Regions from separate parts of the Micromonospora sp. NPDC000089 genome, predicted to be linked through region 2. Evidence: predicted binding sites of a transcription regulator. Region 2 holds the regulator's gene; the other holds the start of a gene.

Region 1 (9,956 bases), on a different contig from region 2:
GGGCGTACGGTCACCGGATGTCAGCGCCCCGCTTTCCGGTCCTGCTGGACGGCCCCGACAACCGGGTCGACGATCCGCGGGAGCTGCTGCTGGGCTACCTGGACTGGTACCGCGAGGCGCTCGCCCGCAAGACCGCCGGGCTGTCCGAGGAGCGGCTGCGGACGCCGGTGGGCGGCCCCGGGTGGTCACCGCTCGGTGCAGCACCTGGGCTGGGTGGAACGGCGATGGATCCGGTGGGGCTTCGCCGCAGAGCCGGTCGCGCCCTGCCCGCCTGGTGACGAGGACGCGGAGACCGCGCCGTCGCTGGGCCGGATCCTGTTCCACCTGCTCCAGGAGTACGCCCGCCACGTCGGGCAGCTCGAGGTCGCGCGGCAGCTGATCGACGGGGCGACCGGTGAGTGAACGGCCGGCAACCATTGCCGCCGACGCGCCGTCGGGTGGGAATTGTGGACGGCACGAAAAGCGCCGGGGCCGCCCGCTGATTTCTCAGCGTGACCCCGGCGCGTCGGATCGTGATCCGCCCGGCGTCAGCGGTTCTTCCACGCCTCCACCACGGAGACCGGGATGCGTCCTCGCTCGGAAATCTCGTACCCGTTCTTGCCGGCCCATTCGCGGATGGCCCGGTTCTGCTCGCGGTCCATTCCCGAGACGCCGGGACGGGTCGGCCGACGGGCCGGGCGGGCCGGCTCCACGGCGCCGCGTCCCATTCGGCGGCCAGCGCTGATGTACGGGTCGAGCGTCTTGCGAAGGGTGCCGGCGTTCTCGTCCGACAGGTCGATCGTGTAGGCCACCCCGTCCAGGCTGAACTCGACGGTGCGATCGGCCTTTCCGCCGTCGAGGTCGTCGGTCAGAACGGTGATTACTTTCCTTGCCATCGCCATTGCTCCCTGTGTCGGGCGGGGTGTGGGTACGAGTTTGACCGATGCACGGTCAATTCCGCAACAATATGCGCCGCTTTCATATGGCGGGTCGCCGCATTGCTGGGAAAACCGGGCGGGGCAATGCGGCCGATGGGCGCCGGCGGTGTCCTGGGTCACAGCTTGGAACAAGCCGGCCGCGCCGTGACTTGAGTCAGACACGCTCAACCCAACGTGATAGCAGGTGTTCGATGGCAACTCTTCCGGTACTTCCGCTGACCGACGCCGTCCTGCTGCCCGGCATGGTCATTCCGGTGACTCTCGACCCCACCACCCAGGCGGCGGTGGACGCGGCCCGCGCCACCGGCGACAAGAAGCTGCTCGCCGTGCCCCGCATCGACGGCGAGTACGGCTCGGTCGGCACCGTCGCCACCATCGAGAAGGTCGGCCGGCTGCCCGACGGTGAGCCCGCCGCGGTGGTCCGTGGCCTGTCCCGGGCCCGGATCGGCTCCGGCGTCCCCGGTCCCGGCGCCGCCCTCTGGGTCGAGGCGACCGAGCTCGACGAACCCGCCCCGGCCGGAAAGGCCCGGGAACTCGCCCGCGAGTACCGCGCGCTGACCACCTCGGTGCTGCAGCAGCGCGGCGCGTGGCAGGTCATCGACGCGATGGAGCGGATGACCGACCTGTCCGAGCTGGCCGACTCGGCCGGCTACGCGCCCTGGCTGAGCCTGGCGCAGAAGACCGAACTGCTCGCCGCGCCGGACGTCACCGCCCGGCTGGAGCTGCTGGTCGGCTGGGTGAAGGAGCACCTGGCCGAGCAGGAGGTCACCGAGCGGATCACCACCGACGTCCGGGAGGGGCTGGAGAAGTCCCAGCGCGAGTTCCTGCTCCGCCAGCAGCTCGCCGCGATCCGCAAGGAGCTCGGCGAGGACGAACCGGACGGCTCCGCCGACTACCGCGGCCGGGTGGAGAGCGCCGACCTGCCGGAGAAGGTCCGCGAGGCGGCGCTGCGCGAGGTCGGCAAGCTGGAGCGGGCGAGCGACGCCTCCCCGGAGGTGGGCTGGATCCGTACCTGGCTGGACACCGTGCTGGAGATGCCGTGGAACACGCGTACCGAGGACAACACCGACCTCGGCGCGGCCCGCGCGGTGCTCGACGCCGACCACGCCGGCCTGGCCGACGTGAAGGACCGGATCCTGGAGTACCTGGCGGTGCGCAACCGGCGGGCCGAGCGCAACCTCGGCGTGGTCGGCGGCCGCGGCTCCGGCGCCGTGCTCGCCCTGGCCGGTCCGCCCGGAGTCGGCAAGACCAGCCTCGGCGAGTCCGTGGCCCGGGCGCTCGGGCGCACCTTCGTCCGGGTCTCCCTCGGCGGCGTCCGCGACGAGGCGGAGATCCGCGGGCACCGGCGCACGTACGTCGGCGCCCAGCCCGGCCGGATCGTCCGCGCGCTGCGCGAGGCGGGCTCGATGAACCCGGTCGTGCTGCTGGACGAGGTGGACAAGCTGGCCGCCGGTTACGCCGGGGACCCGGCCGCCGCCCTGCTGGAGGTGCTCGACCCGGCGCAGAACCACACCTTCCGCGACCACTACCTGGAGGTCGACCTCGACCTGTCCGACGTGCTCTTCCTGGCCACCGCCAACGTGGTCGAGTCGATCCCCGGTCCGCTGCTGGACCGGATGGAGCTGGTCACCCTGGACGGCTACACCGAGGACGAGAAGGTAGCCATCGCCCGGGACCACCTGCTGCCCCGGCAGCTCGAGCGGGCCGGGCTGACCGCCGACGAGGTGACCGTCGCCGACGAGGCGCTGGCCCGGATCGCGGGGGAGTACACCCGGGAGGCCGGCGTACGGCAGCTGGAGCGGGCGCTGGCGAAGATCCTGCGCAAGGTCGCGGTCGCGCTGGCGACCGACCCCGCGCCGGTCCGGGTGGACACCGGCAACCTGACCCGCTACCTTGGCCGGCCGAAGTTCACCCCGGAGTCGGCGGAGCGGACGGCGGTGCCCGGGGTGGCCACCGGCCTGGCGGTCACCGGCGCCGGCGGTGACGTGCTCTTCATCGAGGCCACCGGCATGGAGGGCGAGCCGGGGCTGACCCTGACCGGGCAGCTCGGCGACGTGATGAAGGAGTCCGCGCACATCGCGCTGTCGTACCTGCGCTCCAACGGGCGGCGGCTCGGCATCGATCCGAACGCGCTGGCCGGGCGGCGGATCCACGTGCACTTCCCGGCGGGCGCGGTGCCCAAGGACGGGCCGAGCGCCGGCATCACCATGGTGACCGCGCTGGCCTCCCTGGTGACCGGTCGGCCGGTCCGGCCGGAGTTCGGGATGACCGGCGAGGTGACCCTCTCCGGTCGGGTGCTGCCCATCGGCGGGGTGAAGCAGAAGCTGCTCGCCGCGCACCGGGCCGGCCTGACCGAGGTGATCATCCCGGCCCGCAACGAGCCGGACCTGGACGACCTGCCCACCGAGGTCAGGGAGGCGTTGACCATCCACACCCTGGCCGACGTCGCCGACGTGCTCGCCCTGGCGCTGCGCCCGGCCGAGGTCGACGCGGAGACGCTGGGCGGTCAGTCGCTGGCCACCGCCTGAGCGTGGCCCGACCCGGCGTCCGGGCCGGGTCCAGAGGGGGCGGACCGATCGTCGGTCCGCCCCCTCTCGCGTTGTCGCAGAAATGTTTCTCGCAATTAGAGAAGCGCTGGGGAGCATCGCCGAGAAGCGAGCACGGCTCGCTTGGCCGGCACCTGTCAGCAATTGACGAAAATGCCGGCCCGCACGCCTGTACGGCCAACCGTCAGCGCTCTAAGCTGCCCTTATTCGGAGACGCCGATATATTAGGCGTGGCAGGGAACCGGTCAAAGACCGTTCCCGGAAAAGGGGTACGACCATGTTCGGGAGACCAACTCAAGCAGTTACCGCACGCCCCCGACCCGGGCGGCTGGCCACCACGGCCGGCGTCCTGATCGGGATGGTCGTGGCCTCCGTGCTCGTGCTGGGCGCCCCGGCCTCCGCCAAGCCCGGCGGGGCGCCCGGCAGGAGCTACACCCTGACCCTCCCGGCCGCGCCCCGGGGCTTCGTCACGCAGCCGGGGGTCACGGCGGTCGCCCCGACGATCACCTCCGCGCCAGGGAGCTACGTGGTGCGGTACGTGGCCGCGGGGCAGCCGGCGACCTGCGCCAGCGGAAAGCTCTGCAACTTCGTCTGGGATCCCACGGGCAACCGCTGGAAGATCTTCGACCTCTACTACTGCGGGCTCTATCAACTCGCCAACTGGCGGGGCGCCGGCTTCTACACCAACGCCCAGACCCCACCGTTCGTCGTCACCTTCTACGGCAGCAGCAGCGGCGTCGTGACCACCAACGGCACCGGATCCCAGAACTGGGATCCGGTCTACGCCATCCGTCCCTGCTGACAGTCGTCGACAGCCGTACGCGGGCGGTCCGGTCGAGGGTCACCACCCCTCGGCCGGCCCGCCCACGACCTCGGAACACCGCCGGTCCGGTCGTCGGTGTCAGCGACCGCCGTCACGGTCCCGGCGTACGGTCGCCTTGCGGCCCTTGATGGTGCTGCCGCGGAGCCCGGCGATCACCTCGTCGGCGACGCCCAGCGGCACCTCCACCAGCGAGAACCGGTCGGCGATCTCGATCGAGCCGATGTCCCGCCCGTTGATCCCGGTCTCCCCGGTGATCGCACCCACCAGGTCCTGCGGCCGTACGCCGGCGCGCCGGCCCAGCCCGATGAACACCTGCGTGGTGCCGCCGCCACCCGCGCGGGGCCGGCCACCGCCGCGCCGGTCGCCGCCGCCGCGGCCCTCGTACCCCGGCCGGGTCTCCCGCTGCGGGCGGACCGCGACCTGCGGGATCTCCTCGTCGTCCTCGCCCCCCGGCGAGGTGGCCTCGTGGGCCAGCTTCACCGCGGCGAGCGCGACCTCCATCATGTCGAACTCGTCGGTCAGCGACTCGACGATCACCCGGTACGGGTCCAGGTCGTCCTCGAGCAGGCTCTCCCGCAGCGCGCCCTGGGTCAGCTCCAGCCGGCGGGTACGCATGTCCGACACCGTCGGGATCTTGTCGATGCCGATCCGCTGGCCGGTGACCCGCTCGATGGTCTTGAGCATCCGGTGCTCGCGCGGCTCGGCGAGGGTGATCGCCACGCCCTCCCGGCCGGCCCGGCCGACCCGGCCGATCCGGTGCACGTACGACTCCGGCGCCGACGGCACGTCGTAGTTGACCACGTGGGTGAGCTGCTCCACGTCCAGGCCGCGGGCGGCCACGTCGGTGGCGACCAGCAGGTCCGCGGTGCCGGTGCGCAGCCGGCCCATCACCCGGTCCCGCTGCTCCTGGCTCATTCCGCCGTGCAGCGCCTCGGCCCGGTAGCCGCGCCCGTTCATCGTCTCGGTGAGCCGGTCCACCTCCTCCCGGCTGCGGCAGAAGACGATCGCCGCGGTGGGGGACTCGACGTCCAGCACCCGACCCAGCGCGGCCGGCTTGTGCGCCCGCGCCACGATGTACGCGCTCTGCCGCACCCGGGGCGCCTCGCCGGCAACCGTCTGCTCGCGCTCGATCTGGATGCGCTGCGGGTCGGTCAGGTGCTTGCGGGCCAGCCCGTCGATCCGGGACGGCATGGTCGCCGAGAACAGCACGGTCTGCCGCTGCTGCGGCGCGTGCTCCAGGATCGCCTCGATGTCCTCGGCGAAGCCCATGTCGAGCATCTCGTCCGCCTCGTCCAGCACCACGGTCGCCACGTCGCCCAGCCGCAGGGTGCCCCGGGCGATGTGGTCCAGCGCCCGACCCGGGGTGGCCACCACCACGTCCACGCCCATGTCCAGCGCGCGCAGTTGCCGTCCGATCGGCTGGCCGCCGTAGATCGGCAGCACCCGGGTGCCCAGGTCCTTGCCGTACCGGTGGAACGCCTCGGACACCTGCACGGCGAGCTCCCGGGTGGGCACCAGCACCAGCGACACCGGGTCTCCGCCGCGCCGGCCGTCCGGCATCCGCTGCAGCAGGGGGAGCGCGAAGGCGGCCGTCTTGCCCGTACCCGTGGCCGCCTGGCCGAGCAGGTCCCGACCGGCCAGCAGCGGCGGGATCGCCTCGCGCTGGATCGGGGTCGGCTCCTCGTAGCCGAGCGCGGAGAGCGCGGCGAGCAGTTCGGCGCGCAGCCCCAGATCCGCGAAGGCGATGGCCTCGTCGGAGTCGGCGGGGGTGGCGGGGTCGGTCGGTGTCGGTGCGGAACTCATGGACAAAGCTTTTCATTCCCACCGTCGGGCCGCTGCGCCGACCGGCACAAGCGTTGCCCCGGACACGCCGCCGCCCCGTGTCGGCGGTGCGCCCGGGAGCTCTCAGCCGGTCACGATCGCCAGCGCGACGGTCACCCCGACGACGACGTCCAGCACGCCGCACCACTGGGCGTACCCGCGGGGGACCACGCCGGACCGGTGGTACGCGAGGTCCCAGCCGGCGTGGCCGAGCCAGCCGGCGGCCACCAGCCACCGTCCGACGCCGTCGCCGCCGAGAACCGCGAGGCCGGCCAGCGTTCCCCAGCCGGCCAGGCCGGCCAGTTGGGCCCGCAGGGCGCCCGGCGTCCGCCAGGCCCGCCGCGCGGTGCCGATCAGCAGGTACCCGGCGGGCAGCACCAGCAGCGTCCAGGCCGGCAGCGGCGCCGGGTCGACCCAGTTGTCCACGGTCATCAGCAACGCCAGCCCGGCGGGCCAGCGGCGCACCAGGGCCGCCACCGCCGGGTGCCGCGCCGGCGGCGTCGGGTGGTGGTGCCGGTGCCGCACGGCGACCAGCACCATGGCCGGCGCCATCAGCAGGTGCCCGCCGAGCATCAGACCCGGCCCGCCGACCACCCCGGCGGCGTACGGCCCGAGCAGCAGCAGGAACGGCAGGTACATGGCGGCGACCATCTCGGCGGTGGCCCGCCGGCCGTGCCCCCGGTGCCACATCACGACCGTCATCCCGATCGACATGTCGGTGGCCATCAGCAGGGCGGCGGTCACCGGTTGGTCGAGCCGGTCGGCCAGGCCGGCCGCGTCGGCCGCGAGCCGCCAGATCGGGCCGAGCAGCACCATCCCGGCGATCATGGCGACGGTCATCTCGGCGAGGTGGCGCAGCAGGCGACGGTGGGTACGGTCCACGCCGGCCGGGGGCGCGGCGAGCATGGTCTCGGTCATGCCACGACCCTGCCGCCCGGCGGCGGGCGAGGGTAGGTACGCGCGTCACGGATCGAGCGTGCGGAATCCACGGGGCGGTCGTGACATTCCGCAGGGGTGAACGGAGCCGGGACGGCCCCTAGGATCGGCGGACATGACGGTCGGCGGGGCAGAGGTGGACCGGCGCCTGCGGACCGCCCGTCGGGTGACCCTGGTGTCGCTGGTCACCGGCCTGGGGACCGGACTGCTGCTGCCGGCCGTGGGACTGGTCCGGGAGCCCGATCCCGCCCTGCGCTCGGCCGGGGTCGTCGGCATCGCCTGCGTCGTCCTGGCTCAGGTCACCCTGTCGTACGCGGCGGTGACGCCCTGGCTCTCCCCGGCCTGGCGGCGCCGCTGCCGGATCGGCCTGGCGGTCGCCGCGCTGGCCAGCCTGCCGCTGGTCGGCCCGGTCGCGGCCGGTTCCTGGCCGACCTGGGCGTGGCTGGGCGCCTCACTGGTCGGAATGACACCGCTGCTGCTGCCGCCGGCCGGCGCCGTCGCCGCCACGGTGGCGACCGTGGCCGCGTCGGCGGCGGTGGCCGGCGCGACCGGCGGCCGGATCGGCGCCCATCTGATCATCACCGGCGGGGTGGGCGTCGGGGTCGCGGTGGTGAACCGGCTGCAGGTCTGGTTCTGGGACGTGCTGGTCGAGGCGCGCCAGGGGCAGGCGGCCCGGGCCCGGCTGGCCGCCGCCGAGGAACGCCTGCGCTTCGCCCGGGACGTGCACGACCTGCTCGGGCACGACCTCACCGTGATCGCGTTGAAGGCGGAGCTGGCCGCCCGGCTCGCCCCGGTCGACGCCGGTCGGGCCGGCCGCGAGGCGGCCGAGGTGCAGCGGCTCGCCGGCTCGGCGCTCGACCGGGTACGCGCCGCCGTGCACGGCTACCGGGCGGTCGACCTGGCCGAGCAGTTGACCGCCGTGGCGGAGGTGCTGCGCTCGTGCGGGGTGCGCTGCGCGGTCGTGCCGCCGGAGCGGGAGCTGCCCGCCGCGGCCGCCGCGACGCTCGCCCCGGTGCTGCGGGAGGCGGCCACCAACCTGCTGCGGCACAGCCGGGCCGGCTGGTGCCGGATCGAGATCAGCCGAGAGGGACGACATGGCGACCATGACGGTGAGCAACGACGGTGCCGGCGGCGATCCCGGCCCGGATCGGCACAGCCACGGTCTGGCCGGCATGGCCGAGCGGTTGGCGGCTGCCGGTGGCGCCCTGCACACCTCCCGCGAGGGCGACGTCTTCACCCTCCGCGCAGGCGTGCCGGTGACCCGATGATCCGGGTCCTGCTCGCCGACGACGAGGAGTTGATCCGGGAGGCGATCGCCGCCCTGCTCGGCCTGGAGACCGACCTCGAGGTGGTGGCCCGTACCGGGGACGGTCGGGCGGCGCTCGACGCGGCCCGGGCGCACCGGCCCGACGTGGCGGTGGTCGACCTGGAGATGCCCCCGCCCGGCGGCATCGAGCTCGCGGCCGAGCTGGGCCGGGCGCTGCCGTCCTGCGCGGTGGTGATCCTGACCGGTCACGGCCGTCCGGCGCTGCTGCGGCACGCGTTGACCGCCGGCGCCCGTGGCTTCCTGGCCAAGGGCGCCCCGGGCGGCGCGCTGGCCGACGTGATCCGCCGGGTGCACGCCGGCTCGCGGTACGTCGACCCGACGCTCGCCGCCGACGCGCTCACCCTGCCGGCGTGCCCGCTGACGCCGCGGGAACTGGAGACGCTGCGGCTGTCGGAGCACGGCACGCCGGTCCCGGTGATCGCCCGGCGGACCCACCTCGCGGCGGGCACCGTTCGCAACCATCTCGCGGCGTGCGTGCAGAAGCTCGGCGCGGCCGACCGGACCGACGCCGCCCGGATCGCCCGCGAGGCGGGGTGGCTGTGACGCCGGCGGGGCGCGGTGCCGTGACGCCGGCGCGGCTGCCCCGGGACGGCCTCCGGCGGGCACCGTGGCACCGGCTGTGCGGGGCCGCGCGCGGGTGCCCGTTTCGGGTCGCCGGCGGCCGGTGTCCCGCCTAGGCTTCCGGGGATGGACGAGGCCTGGAGGTGGCGATGACGCGGGTGGCGGTGATCGGGCTCGGCGGCATGGGTGCGCCGATGGCGGAGCGCCTCGTCGAGGCCGGGCTGGACACGACCGTGTGGAACCGCAGCCCGGGAGTCGCGGACCGGCTGGCCGGCCAGGGCGCCACGGTGGCCCCCGACCCGGCCGCGGCGGTCCGGGACGCCGACGTGGTGGTCACCATGCTGACCGACGCGGACGCCGTCCGGGCCGTGGCCGTCGATCGCGGCATGCTCGCCGCGCTGCCCGAGGGCGGCGTCTGGGCGCAGATGAGCACCATCGGCGTCACCGGAACGCAGCGGTTGGCCGACCTGGTCGCCGCCGAGCGGCCCGACGTGACCCTGGTGGACGCGCCGGTGGCCGGCAGCCGGGAGCCGGCCCGCCAGGGCAGGCTGGTCGTCCTCGCCTCCGGCCCCGAGCGGGCGCGCGACCGGGTGGCGCCGGTCTTCGACGCGCTCGGCCAGCGCACGGCATGGGTGGGTGAGGTGGGCGCCGGCTCGCGGCTGAAGCTGGTCAACAACCTGCTGCTCGCCTTCGTCGCCGAGGGGCTCGCCTCGGCCGTGGCGCTCGGCGCCACCCTCGGCCTGGACCGCTCCGCGGTGCTGGGCGCCCTGGACGGCAGCCCGCTGGTGGCGCCGTGGGCGGCGCAGAAGCTGGAGCGGATCGGCCGGGACGACTACACCACGCAGTACTCGCTGGCACTGGCGCTCAAGGACGTCGACCTGGCCCTGCGGGAGGCGCCGGACGGCCGGTTCCCGGCCGCGGAGGCGCTGGCCGCCGAGTGGCGCCGGGCGGTGGACCAGGGGCTCGGGCCCGAGGACCTCACCGTGATCACCCGGGCGCTGACCGAGGGCGGCGCGGGGTGAGGC
Region 2 (9,956 bases):
GCCGCGCCCGCCGGGCTGATCGACGCGGTGCTCAACGCGCTGCCCGGGTTCGCCTTCGCGCTGCTGCTCGGCTGGGGCTGGCTGGCCGGGGTGGTGCTCGCCGGGGTCACCTGGGTCTCCTCGTCCGGTGTGATCGCCAAGGTGCTCGGCGACCTCGGCCGGGTTGGTAACCGGGAGACCCCGGTGATCCTGTCCGTGCTGGTCATCGAGGACCTGGCGATGGCGCTCTACCTGCCCCTGGCCACCGCGCTGCTGGCCGGCGTCGGCCTGGTCAAGGGCGGGATCGCGCTGGCCGTCGCGGTGCTGACCGTGGTGCTGGTGCTCGCCGTCGCCATCCGGTACGGCCACCTGATCTCCGCCGCGTTGTCGGCCAAGGACCCGGAGGCGCTGCTACTCGGCGTGCTCGGCCTGACCCTGCTGGTCGCGGGCGTCGCGGCCAAGCTGCAGGTGTCCGCCGCGGTCGGCGCGTTCCTGGTCGGCATCGCGCTCTCCGGGCCGGTGGCCCACCACGCCACCGAGCTGCTCTCACCGCTGCGGGACCTGTTCGCCGCCGTCTTCTTCGTCTTCTTCGGCCTGGTCACCGACCCGCTGGACATGCCGCCGGTGCTGCTGCCCGCCCTCGGGCTGGCCGTGGTGACGATGGGGACGAAGCTGCTCACCGGCTACCTCGCCGCCCGGCGCGCCGGCATCGCCGAACCCGGCCGCTGGCGGGCCGGCTTCGCGCTGATGCCGCGCGGCGAGTTCTCCATCGTGATCGCCGGGTTGGCGGTGGCCGCCGCGCAACCGGTGGAGCCCCGGCTGGCGGCGCTCGCCACCGCGTACGTGCTGATCACCGTGGTGACCGGGCCGATGCTGGCCCGGTTGCCGGACACCGCCGGATTCAAGCGCTGGCTGCGCGCGCGCAGCCAGGCCCGCCGTCCCGAGCCGGTGCCGGCCGGGGACTGAGCGGCGCTTCCGCCGGGTCGGCCGGACGGCCGACCCGGCGGGTCCGCACCGTCACCGAATTGCTCCCGGCGGGGGCTTCCGCAGGTCGTGGAGCCCGCGCTACCGTGGCGCCCCAGCAGGTCAGGGCGCTGCGGGTTGCGGGTCGACCCGCGGGCGCGAGCGGAAGGTTTCCGGTGAACGTGCAGGAGTCGACGTTCCGCGGCTTCGCCAACCCCGTCGACCCGTCGCCGGCGGAGTTGCGGGCCTGGGCGTACCAGCCCGATTCGGTGCCGCTCGCCTCGATGCCGCCGGACTGGGACCTGCTGGTCGCCGGGGACCACCTGGTGACCACCCTGTTCGACCTGGCGATGGACCCGGCCTGCCCGGCCCGCCGGTTCGCGCTGCACTGCCTGTACATCTACGCCGCCGACGGCATCCGGACGAACTTCCGCGCCCACCCGAAACGCCGCTTCCGCAAGCTGGTCGAGCAGGCCGAGCGGGACGGCGACGAGCCGATGCGGACCTGGGCGCACAACAGCCGGATGCTGCTGGCCCGGCCGCAGCTGTTCGTCTACCGGGACTGGTGCGAGGGCGGCCTGGTCCGCGAAAGGCGGCGGCTCTGAACCGCCCCGCGCTGTTGCAGGAAAACGAACGGCTTTGATGGCGAACGGGCCGGGACCCCCCGTGGGTCCCGGCCCGCACGTCGGCTGATCGTCAGCGTTCCGATCCGCCCTGGTTGCGGTGTCTGGCCTCGTCGCGGCCCTGGTCGATGCCGTGGTCGGTCTGGTCGGCGAAACGACCGTTCTTGATCTTGTCGGAGAAGGATCCCCTGGCCACCCGGTCGAACTTCTCCCGGACAGTCTCGGCCACCTTCTCGAGCCGGTCCTCCGCCTGCTGGGCAACGTTCTTCGCCGATTCCGCCATGGCTCCCCCCGCCAATCGGAGTCCGAAATATCCGGTTGGACCTGTTCCCAGGATAGTGGAACCACACCCGGGTGGACGCCGAAACCGGGAACGGAGACGGCGAGACGGCGGCGCCCGCAAGGGACGCCGCCGTCTCGCCGATGTCGGGGTGCACACCCCGGCCCGGGACCGGGCCGGGGGTCAGCGATCGGTGCGCCGGGGCCGCCAGACCACCAGGGCCGTGGAGGCCCGACTGGTGGGCACCAGGTCGCGACCGGGGAAGGTCGCCAGCGACTCCAGCTCGGCGATCCGCCGGTACGCGGCGTCGAGCTCCGCCTCCAGCCGGGCGACCCGCTGCTGCGCGCGCTCCAGCAGCTGCTCCAGCCCGATGATCCGCTTCACCCCGGCCAGGTTGATGCCGTCGTCCTGGCTGAGCCGCTGCACCTCGCGCAGCAGCACGACGTCGCGCACGCTGTACCGACGGCCGCCGCCGGCCGCCCGGCCGGCCTGCACCAGGCCAAGCCGGTCGTACTGGCGCAGGGTCTGGGGGTGCATCCCCGCCATCCGCGCCGCGACCGAGATCATCAGCACCTTGGCCTCGTAGGCAGGGTCACCCGAACCGACGAAATCGCCCGACATCCCGCTCACCTCCGCACCCCGTTCACCGGTCAACCCACCCGACGCACCCGCGCGTCGAGATGTTCCCGAGCGGCCGGCGGGGTCGACCCGGAGAACGACTCCAGCGCCACCCGGGCCTCGTCCGACACCGTCGCCGGCACCACCACGTCCAGCGTGACCAGCAGGTCACCGGCCTGCCCGTCCCGCCGTACCACGCCCTTGCCCCGGGCGCGCAGCACCCGGCCGGACGGCGTACCCGGCGGCACCCGCAGGGTCACCGCGCCGTCCAGGGTCGGCACCCGCAGGTCCACCCCGAGCACCGCCTCGGCGAAGGTGATCGGCACGGACAGGGTCAGATCGTCCCCGGTACGCCCGAACAGCTCGTCAGGGCGCACCTTCACCTGCACGAACAGGTCACCGGGCGGGCCGCCGCGATCGCCCGGCTCGCCCCGGCCGGCCAGCCTGATGCGCTGCCCGTCGGCCACCCCGGCGGGGAAGCGGACGTTCAGCGTGCGGGTCTTGGTCACCCCGCCGGTGCCGTGGCACTCCGGGCACTTCTCCTCGACCACCGTGCCGACGCCCTGGCAGTTGCGGCACGGCTCGGAGAAGCTGAACGAGCCCTGGTTGCGGGTCGTCACGCCGGCGCCGTGGCAGACCGGGCAGGTGGTTGGCTGGGTGCCCGGCTTCGCGCCGTTGCCGTGGCAGGTGTCGCAGACCCCCGGCGCCCGCAGGGTCAGCGGGAGCGTGACCCCGCGCACCGCGTCGCCGAAGTCGAGCGCCACCTCGGTCTCCACGTCCCGGCCGCGGGCCGGTCCGCGCGGCCGGGTCGGACCGGCGCCACCGCCCCCGCCGCCGGAGAAGATCGTGCTGAACAGGTCGGTGAAGCCACCGCCGCCGAACCGGGTGTCCCCGCCGCCGGCCGTGCCGCCGCCGAACAGGTCGGAGACGTCGAACGGGGCACCGCCACCGCCCGGCTGGCCGGCGCCGCGGGCGTTGCGCCGGAACGCGCCGGAGCCGAACAGCGAGCGCATCTCGTCGTACTCGCGGCGCTTGGCCTCGTCACCGAGCACCGCGTACGCCTCGGAGACGGTCTTGAACCGCTCCTCGGCCAACGGGTCACCGGGGTTGTGATCCGGGTGCGACTCCCGGGCCAGCTTCCGGTACGACTTCTTGATCTCGTCCGAGGAGGCGGACTTCTGCACGCCGAGCGCGGCGTAGTAGTCCTTCTCGATCCAGTCCTTGGAACTCACCGGTCCACCCCCTTCCGAAAGATGTGGCCCGGTCGCCCCGCCCACCGACCGGCGGTGGGTGGGGCGACCGGATGGTCGAGCACTATTCCGGGTCGGCGACCGCGACCAGCGCCGGCCGCAGCAGCCGCTCGCCGAGCTGGTAGCCCCGGCGCATGACCTGGACGCAGGTCGGCTCGTCGACGTCCGGCGAGGTCTGGTGCGCGACCGCCTCGTGCCGGGTGGGGTCGAACGGGTCGCCCTGCTCCCCGAACGGGGTCAGGCCGAACTTGCCCAGCGCGGTGGTCAGCTGCTCGGCCACGGTGCCGAACGGGCCGACCAGGTCGCCGTGCTCGCGGGCCCGGTCCAGGTCGTCCAGGATCGGCAGCAGCGCGGCGAGCACCGAGCCGGTGGCCTGCTCCTGCACCACGCCGCGGTCCCGGTCGACCCGCTTGCGGTAGTTGGCGTACTCCGCCGACACCCGCTGCACGTCCCGGGTCCGCTCGTCGAGCTCGGCCCGGAGCGCCTCCAGTTCCGCCCCGAGCGGGGCGCCCGCCGCGCCGCCGTCGACCGGCTGCGCGGGGGCGTCCACCACGGGCGGACCGGCCGATGCCGGGCCGTCGACGGAGGTGGCCTCGACCTCGATCTCGTCGACCACCACCTCGGCCTCCTCGACCAGGCCCTCGGCCGGGACGTCCGCCCCGGCGTCGGCGGCGGCCGGCGCCTCCTCGGTCCTACCGAGCTTGCGATTGTCGCGGACGACGACCCGCGGCCCGTCGCCGGTTGCCTGCTCGGCGGGCGTGGAGCCACCCGGCGTCGACCCGGTGTTCTCCGGGTCGGCGGCTCGTGGCTTCTCCGTCATGCGACTACCTCGTTTTCTGTGCCGTGGGTCGGGGTCCGGGACGGACCGTCACTTCTTGTCCTCGTCCACGATCTCCGCGTCGACCACGTCGTCCGGACCACCGGCCTGCGGGCCACCGGCCTGCGGGCCACCGGCCTGCGCACCGCCGGGGGCGGCGCCGGGCTGCTCGCCACCCTGCTCGCCCTGCTGGGAGTAGAGCAGCGAACCGGCCTGCTGGGAGACCTGGGCGAGCCGCTCGTGGGCCGCCTTGATCTTGTCGATGTCCTGACCGCCGAGGGCGCTGCGCAGCTCACCGAGGGCCTCGTTGAGCTGGTCGCGGTTCTCGCTGGGGAGCTTGTCACCGCTCTCGGCGAGGAACTTCTCGGTCTGCCACTGCAGGGCCTCGGCGACGTTGCGGGTCTCCGCCTCGTCCCGGCGGCGCTTGTCCTCGTCGGCGTGCTCCTCGGCGTCCCGGCGCATCCGCTCGATGTCGTCCTTCGGCAGCGACGAGCCGCCGGTGATCGTCATCTTCTGCTCCTTGCCGGTGCCCAGGTCCTTGGCGTGCACGTTCACGATGCCGTTGGCGTCGATGTCGAACGTGACCTCGATCTGGGGCACGCCGCGCGGTGCCGGGGGGAGGCCGGTCAGCTCGAAGGTGCCGAGCTTCTTGTTGTACGCCGCGATCTCCCGCTCGCCCTGGAACACCTGGATCAGCACCGACGGCTGGTTGTCGTCCGCCGTGGTGAAGACCTCGGAGCGCTTGGTCGGGATGGTGGTGTTGCGCTCGATCAGCTTGGTGAAGATGCCGCCCTTGGTCTCGATGCCGAGGCTCAGCGGGGTCACGTCGAGCAGCAGGACGTCCTTGACCTCACCCTTGAGCACACCGGCCTGCAGGGCGGCGCCGACGGCGACGACCTCGTCCGGGTTGACGCCCTTGTTCGGGTCGCGGCCGGTGAGCTGCTTGACCAGGTCGGTCACGGCCGGCATCCGGGTCGAACCGCCGACCAGGATCACGTGGTCGACGTCGGAGACCTTGATCCCGGCGTCCTTCACGGCCTGCTCGAACGGGCCCTTGCAGCGGTCCAGCAGGTCCTGCGTCATCCGCTGGAACTCGGCGCGGCTGAGCGTCACGTCCAGGTGCAGCGGGCCGGCCGCGCCGGCGGTGATGTACGGCAGGTTGATGTTGGTGGTGGTGGCGGCGGACAGCTCGATCTTGGCCTTCTCGGCCGCCTCGCGCAGGCGCTGCAGGGCCATCTTGTCCTGGGCAAGGTCGATCCCGTGCTCGCCCCGGAAGGTCTTCACCAGGTGGTCGATGATCCGCTGGTCCCAGTCGTCACCACCGAGCTGGTTGTCACCGCTGGTCGACTTGACCTCGACGACGCCCTCGGCCAGCTCCAGCAGGGAGACGTCGAAGGTGCCGCCACCCAGGTCGAAGACCAGGACGGTCTGCTCCTTGGAGCCCTTGTCCAGCCCGTACGCCAGGGCGGCCGCGGTCGGCTCGTTGACGATCCGCAGCACGTTGAAGCCGGCGATCTCACCGGCCTCCTTGGTGGCCTGGCGCTGGCCGTCGTTGAAGTAGGCGGGGACGGTGATCACCGCGTCGGTGATCTGCTCGCCCAGGTAGGCCTCGGCGTCCCGCTTGAGCTTCATCAGCGTCCGCGCCGAGATCTCCTGCGGGGTGTACTTCTTGCCGTCGATGTCGACGGACCAGTTGGTGCCGATCTCCCGCTTGACCGAGCGGATCGTCCGGTCCGGGTTGGTCACCGCCTGGCGCTTGGCGACCTCACCGACGAGCACCTCGCCGTTGCGGGCGAACGCGACGATCGACGGGGTCGTCCGCGAGCCCTCAGCGTTGGCGATGACGGTGGGCTCACCGCCCTCGAGAACGCTGACGCAGGAGTTCGTCGTGCCGAGGTCGATACCGACCGCACGTGCCATCTTCGCTTCCTCGCTTCGTTACGGGTTGGCAGGTCGGAGGGCCTGCCGGGCGGGCCGCCCGGAGCGACCGCGCCACAAGTTGAGTGAACGTGACTCAATAGTGCCACGCCTCCGCGAAACCGCAAGTCGAGGTTGAGTCACCCCGACGCAACCCGACCGTTATTACCGTCCGGTTGTCTTCCCTTGCATCGGTCGGGCACGCTTTAGCGGTGACGACGCATGGCGATCCCGCCACCCGGTCCGGCGCGCCCACCGTCGCCGCCCGCACCGGGCCGGCGGAGGCCGGCGAGACCGCTCCCGCCAGCAGCGGGGAGCCCACGCCCGGCGCGACTCGACCCGGCACGGGCGGGGACGCGCCCGCCCAGGCCACCGACGCGCCCGAGCCCACCACCGACGGCCTGCCCGGCGCGCTGACCGGCCTGCGGGCCGCTCTCGCGGAGACCCGCTTCCCGCTGGCCCTGCCCTCGGCCGAGCCGGCCCGGCGCACCGCCACGGCGATCGGCGACCAGCTCGACGACTACCTGCTGCCCCGGCTGGCCCGGCTCGACGCGCCGCTGCTGGTGGTGGTCGGCGGCTCCACCGGCGCCGGCAAGTCGACCCTGGTCAACAGCCTGGTGCAGGCCCGGGTCAGCGCCGCCGGTGTGCTCCGGCCGACCACCCGCTCTCCGGTGCTGGTCTGCAACCCGGCCGACTCCGCCTGGTTCCGCCAGGGCGAGCTGCTGCCCGGCCTCACCCGGACCACCGAGCCGAGCGAGGATCCGGGCACCCTGCACCTGGTCACCGCGCCCGCGCTGCCGGCCGGGCTGGCCTTCCTCGACGCGCCCGACATCGACTCGGTGGTGGACGCCAACCGCGCGCTGGCCGGCCAGCTGCTGGCCGCGGCCGACCTCTGGCTCTTCGTCACCACCGCCGCCCGCTACGCCGACGCCGTCCCGTGGGAGCTGCTGCGCAGCGCCCGGTCGAGGGGCGCGGCCATCGCCATGGTGCTCGACCGGGTGCCGCCGGAGGCCGCCGACGAGGTCGCCGCCCACCTGGCCGAGATGCTCGCCGCCCAGGAGCTGGGCGCCGCGCCGCTGTTCGTGCTGCCGGAGACCTGGGTCGACGGGCAGGGCCTGCTGCCGGGGAAGGTCACCGCGCCGCTGAGCGCCTGGTTCGCCCGGCTCGCCGCGGATGCCGAGGCCCGGGCCGCCGTCGTCCGGCAGACGCTGGACGGGGCACTCGCCTCGCTGCACCCGACCGTCGAGGCGCTGGCCGAGGCCGCCGACGAGCAGGTCGCAGCCGCCGACGCGCTGGACGACCGGGTGCGCTCGGCGTACCGGGGGGCGCGGCGGAACGTCCAGGAGGGGCTCAAGGACGGCCGACTGCTGCGCGGTGAGGTGCTCGCCCGTTGGCAGGAGTTCGTCGGCACCGGCGAGTTCTTCCGCACCCTGGAGGCGCGGATCGGCCGGCTGCGCGACCGCTTCGTCGCCGCGGTGACCGGGCGCCCGGCCAGCCCGGCGACCGACCTGCGCAACGCGATCGAGTCCCAGCTGGTCACCCTGCTGCGCGGGGTCTCCTCCGAGGCGGCCGAGAACGCGTACACCGCCTGGCGGGCCCACCCGGCCGGGGCGGCGCTGCTCGAGCCGGGGCTCGCCCACCCCTCCGACGACCTGTCCGAGCGGGCCGAACGGATGGTCCGCGACTGGCAGCGCGGGGTGCTGGAGCTGGTCAAGGAGGAGGGCGGCGACCGGCGGTTCGTGGCCCGCACCGCCGCGTACGCGGTCAACGCCACCGGGCTGGCCGTGATGATCGCGGTGTTCGCCTCGACCGCGTTCATCCCGACCGGCCTGGAGGTCGCCACCGGGGCCGGCACCACGGTCGCCGCGCAGGCCGTGCTCCAGGCGATCTTCGGTGACCAGGCGGTGCGTACCCTGGCCAACAAGGCCCGGGCCGACCTGTTGGAACGGGTCGGCGTGCTGCTCGACGAGGAGGCCGAGCGCTACCTGGCCCGCACCGCGGCCGCGCGCCCCGGCGCGGACGGCGGCGGGGAGCTGCGCCGGGCCGCGGCCCGGGTCGAGGTGGCCCGGCACCGCAGCGGCCTCGCCGACGACCACGGCCGGTCCCTGCCGGCCCCGACCACCGAGGGCGGCACCCGGTGACCAACATCGTCGGCCGGATGCGCGAGGCGATCCGTGGCGAGCAGCGGGTGGACGCGGACGCCCTGGTGGCCCGCCTGGACGCGGTACGCCGCTTCCTCGACGCGGTGGACGGCCAGTTGCCCGAATCCCAGCTGGTCGGCGCGCACACCCTGGTGGAACGGGCCGGCACCCGGCTCGCCCTCTCCCGCGACCACACCGTGGTGGCGCTGGCCGGCGCCACCGGCAGCGGCAAGTCCAGCCTGTTCAACGCCCTGGCCCGGCTCGATCTCTCCCCGGTCGGGGTGCGCCGGCCCACCACCGGGGTGGCGCACGCCTGCGTCTGGGGCCAGCTCGACGGCGCCAACCGGCTGCTCGACTGGGTCGGTGTGCTGCCCCGGCACCGGTTCGTCCGAGAGAGCGCGCTGGACGCCGACGACGAGACCGACCTGCACGGGCTGATCCTGCTCGACCTGCCCGACTTCGACTCGGTGCAGCGCGCCCACCGGCTGGAGGTGGACCGGCTACTCGGCCTGGTCGACCTGGTGGTCTGGGTGGTCGACCCGCAGAAGTACGCCGACCGGGTGATCCACACCGGTTACCTGAGCGAGTTCCACCGCCACCGGGACGTCACCGTGGTGGTGCTCAACCAGGCCGACCGGCTGCCCCCGGCCGAGCTGCCGCGGGTGCTGACCGACCTGCGGCGGTTGCTCGACGGCGACGGACTGGACGGGGTGCCGCTGCTGGCCACCACGGCGATCGACCCGGGCGGCCTGGTGGGCCTGCGCGAGGCGCTGGAGCGGGCGGTCGCCGAGCGGCAGGCCGCGCTGCGCCGGCTCGCCGGCGACGTGGACACCGTGGTCGCCGGGCTGGACGAGCTGGTCGCCGTCGAGGTGCCCCGGGGCGCCCCGGACACCACCACCGTCCGCGAGCTGGACCGGGCCCTCGCCGGCGCGGCCGGGGTGCCGGCCGTGGCGGACGCGGTCGAGGGGGCGTACCGGCACCGGGCCGGCGCGTCGACCGGCTGGCCGCTGGTGCGGGGCTGGCGCAGGCTGCGGCCGGACCCGCTGCGCCGGTTGCACCTGCCCGGGCCGGCCATCGGGCCGGACCAGCCGCAGGAGAGCCTGGTCGCGGCCACCTCGGTGCCCGACCCGACGGCCGCCCAACGGTCGGCCCTCACCCTGGCGATCCGCGCGGTCGCCGACCGGACCGGCGGCGGGTTGCCGGCGCCCTGGCCGGGTGCGGTCACCACGGCCGCTCGGTCCCGGCTGGCCGACCTGCCCGACGCGCTGGACCGCGCGGTCGCCGGTACGGATCTGGGCATGGACCGCCGGCCCGTCTGGTGGCGGCTCGTCGGCGGCCTGCAGTGGCTGGTCACCCTGGCCGCCGTGG

Evidence for each region. The regulator HspR, encoded in region 2, represses chaperone genes until heat shock. The targets are predictions, from matches to a motif close to TTGAGTNNNNNNNACTCAA.
Region 1: the regulator HspR is predicted to act here: its motif matches at 1,067-1,085, upstream of lon (endopeptidase La).

What each region holds. Positions count from the first base shown of each region.
Region 1 covers NZ_JBIAZT010000009.1:87,866-97,821, reverse strand. Annotated here, with positions in the region: gene ACFY3U_RS18130 (hypothetical protein) at 18-278, shown strand; gene ACFY3U_RS18125 (DUF664 domain-containing protein) at 196-402, shown strand; gene ACFY3U_RS18120 (Lsr2 family protein) at 528-875, opposite strand; gene lon (endopeptidase La) at 1,109-3,445, shown strand; gene ACFY3U_RS18110 (hypothetical protein) at 3,828-4,265, shown strand; gene ACFY3U_RS18105 (DEAD/DEAH box helicase) at 4,365-6,089, opposite strand; gene ACFY3U_RS18100 (hypothetical protein) at 6,192-7,025, opposite strand; gene ACFY3U_RS18095 (response regulator) at 7,159-8,913, shown strand; gene ACFY3U_RS18090 (NAD(P)-dependent oxidoreductase) at 9,075-9,953, shown strand.
Region 2 covers NZ_JBIAZT010000003.1:211,414-221,369, reverse strand. Annotated here, with positions in the region: gene ACFY3U_RS07625 (cation:proton antiporter) at 1-945, shown strand, start outside; gene ACFY3U_RS07620 (hypothetical protein) at 1,119-1,547, shown strand; gene ACFY3U_RS07615 (hypothetical protein) at 1,639-1,848, opposite strand; gene ACFY3U_RS07610 (heat shock protein transcriptional repressor HspR) at 2,029-2,466, opposite strand; gene dnaJ (molecular chaperone DnaJ) at 2,496-3,695, opposite strand; gene ACFY3U_RS07600 (nucleotide exchange factor GrpE) at 3,778-4,533, opposite strand; gene dnaK (molecular chaperone DnaK) at 4,582-6,450, opposite strand; gene ACFY3U_RS07590 (ABC transporter) at 6,660-8,588, shown strand; gene ACFY3U_RS07585 (GTPase) at 8,606-9,956, shown strand, end outside.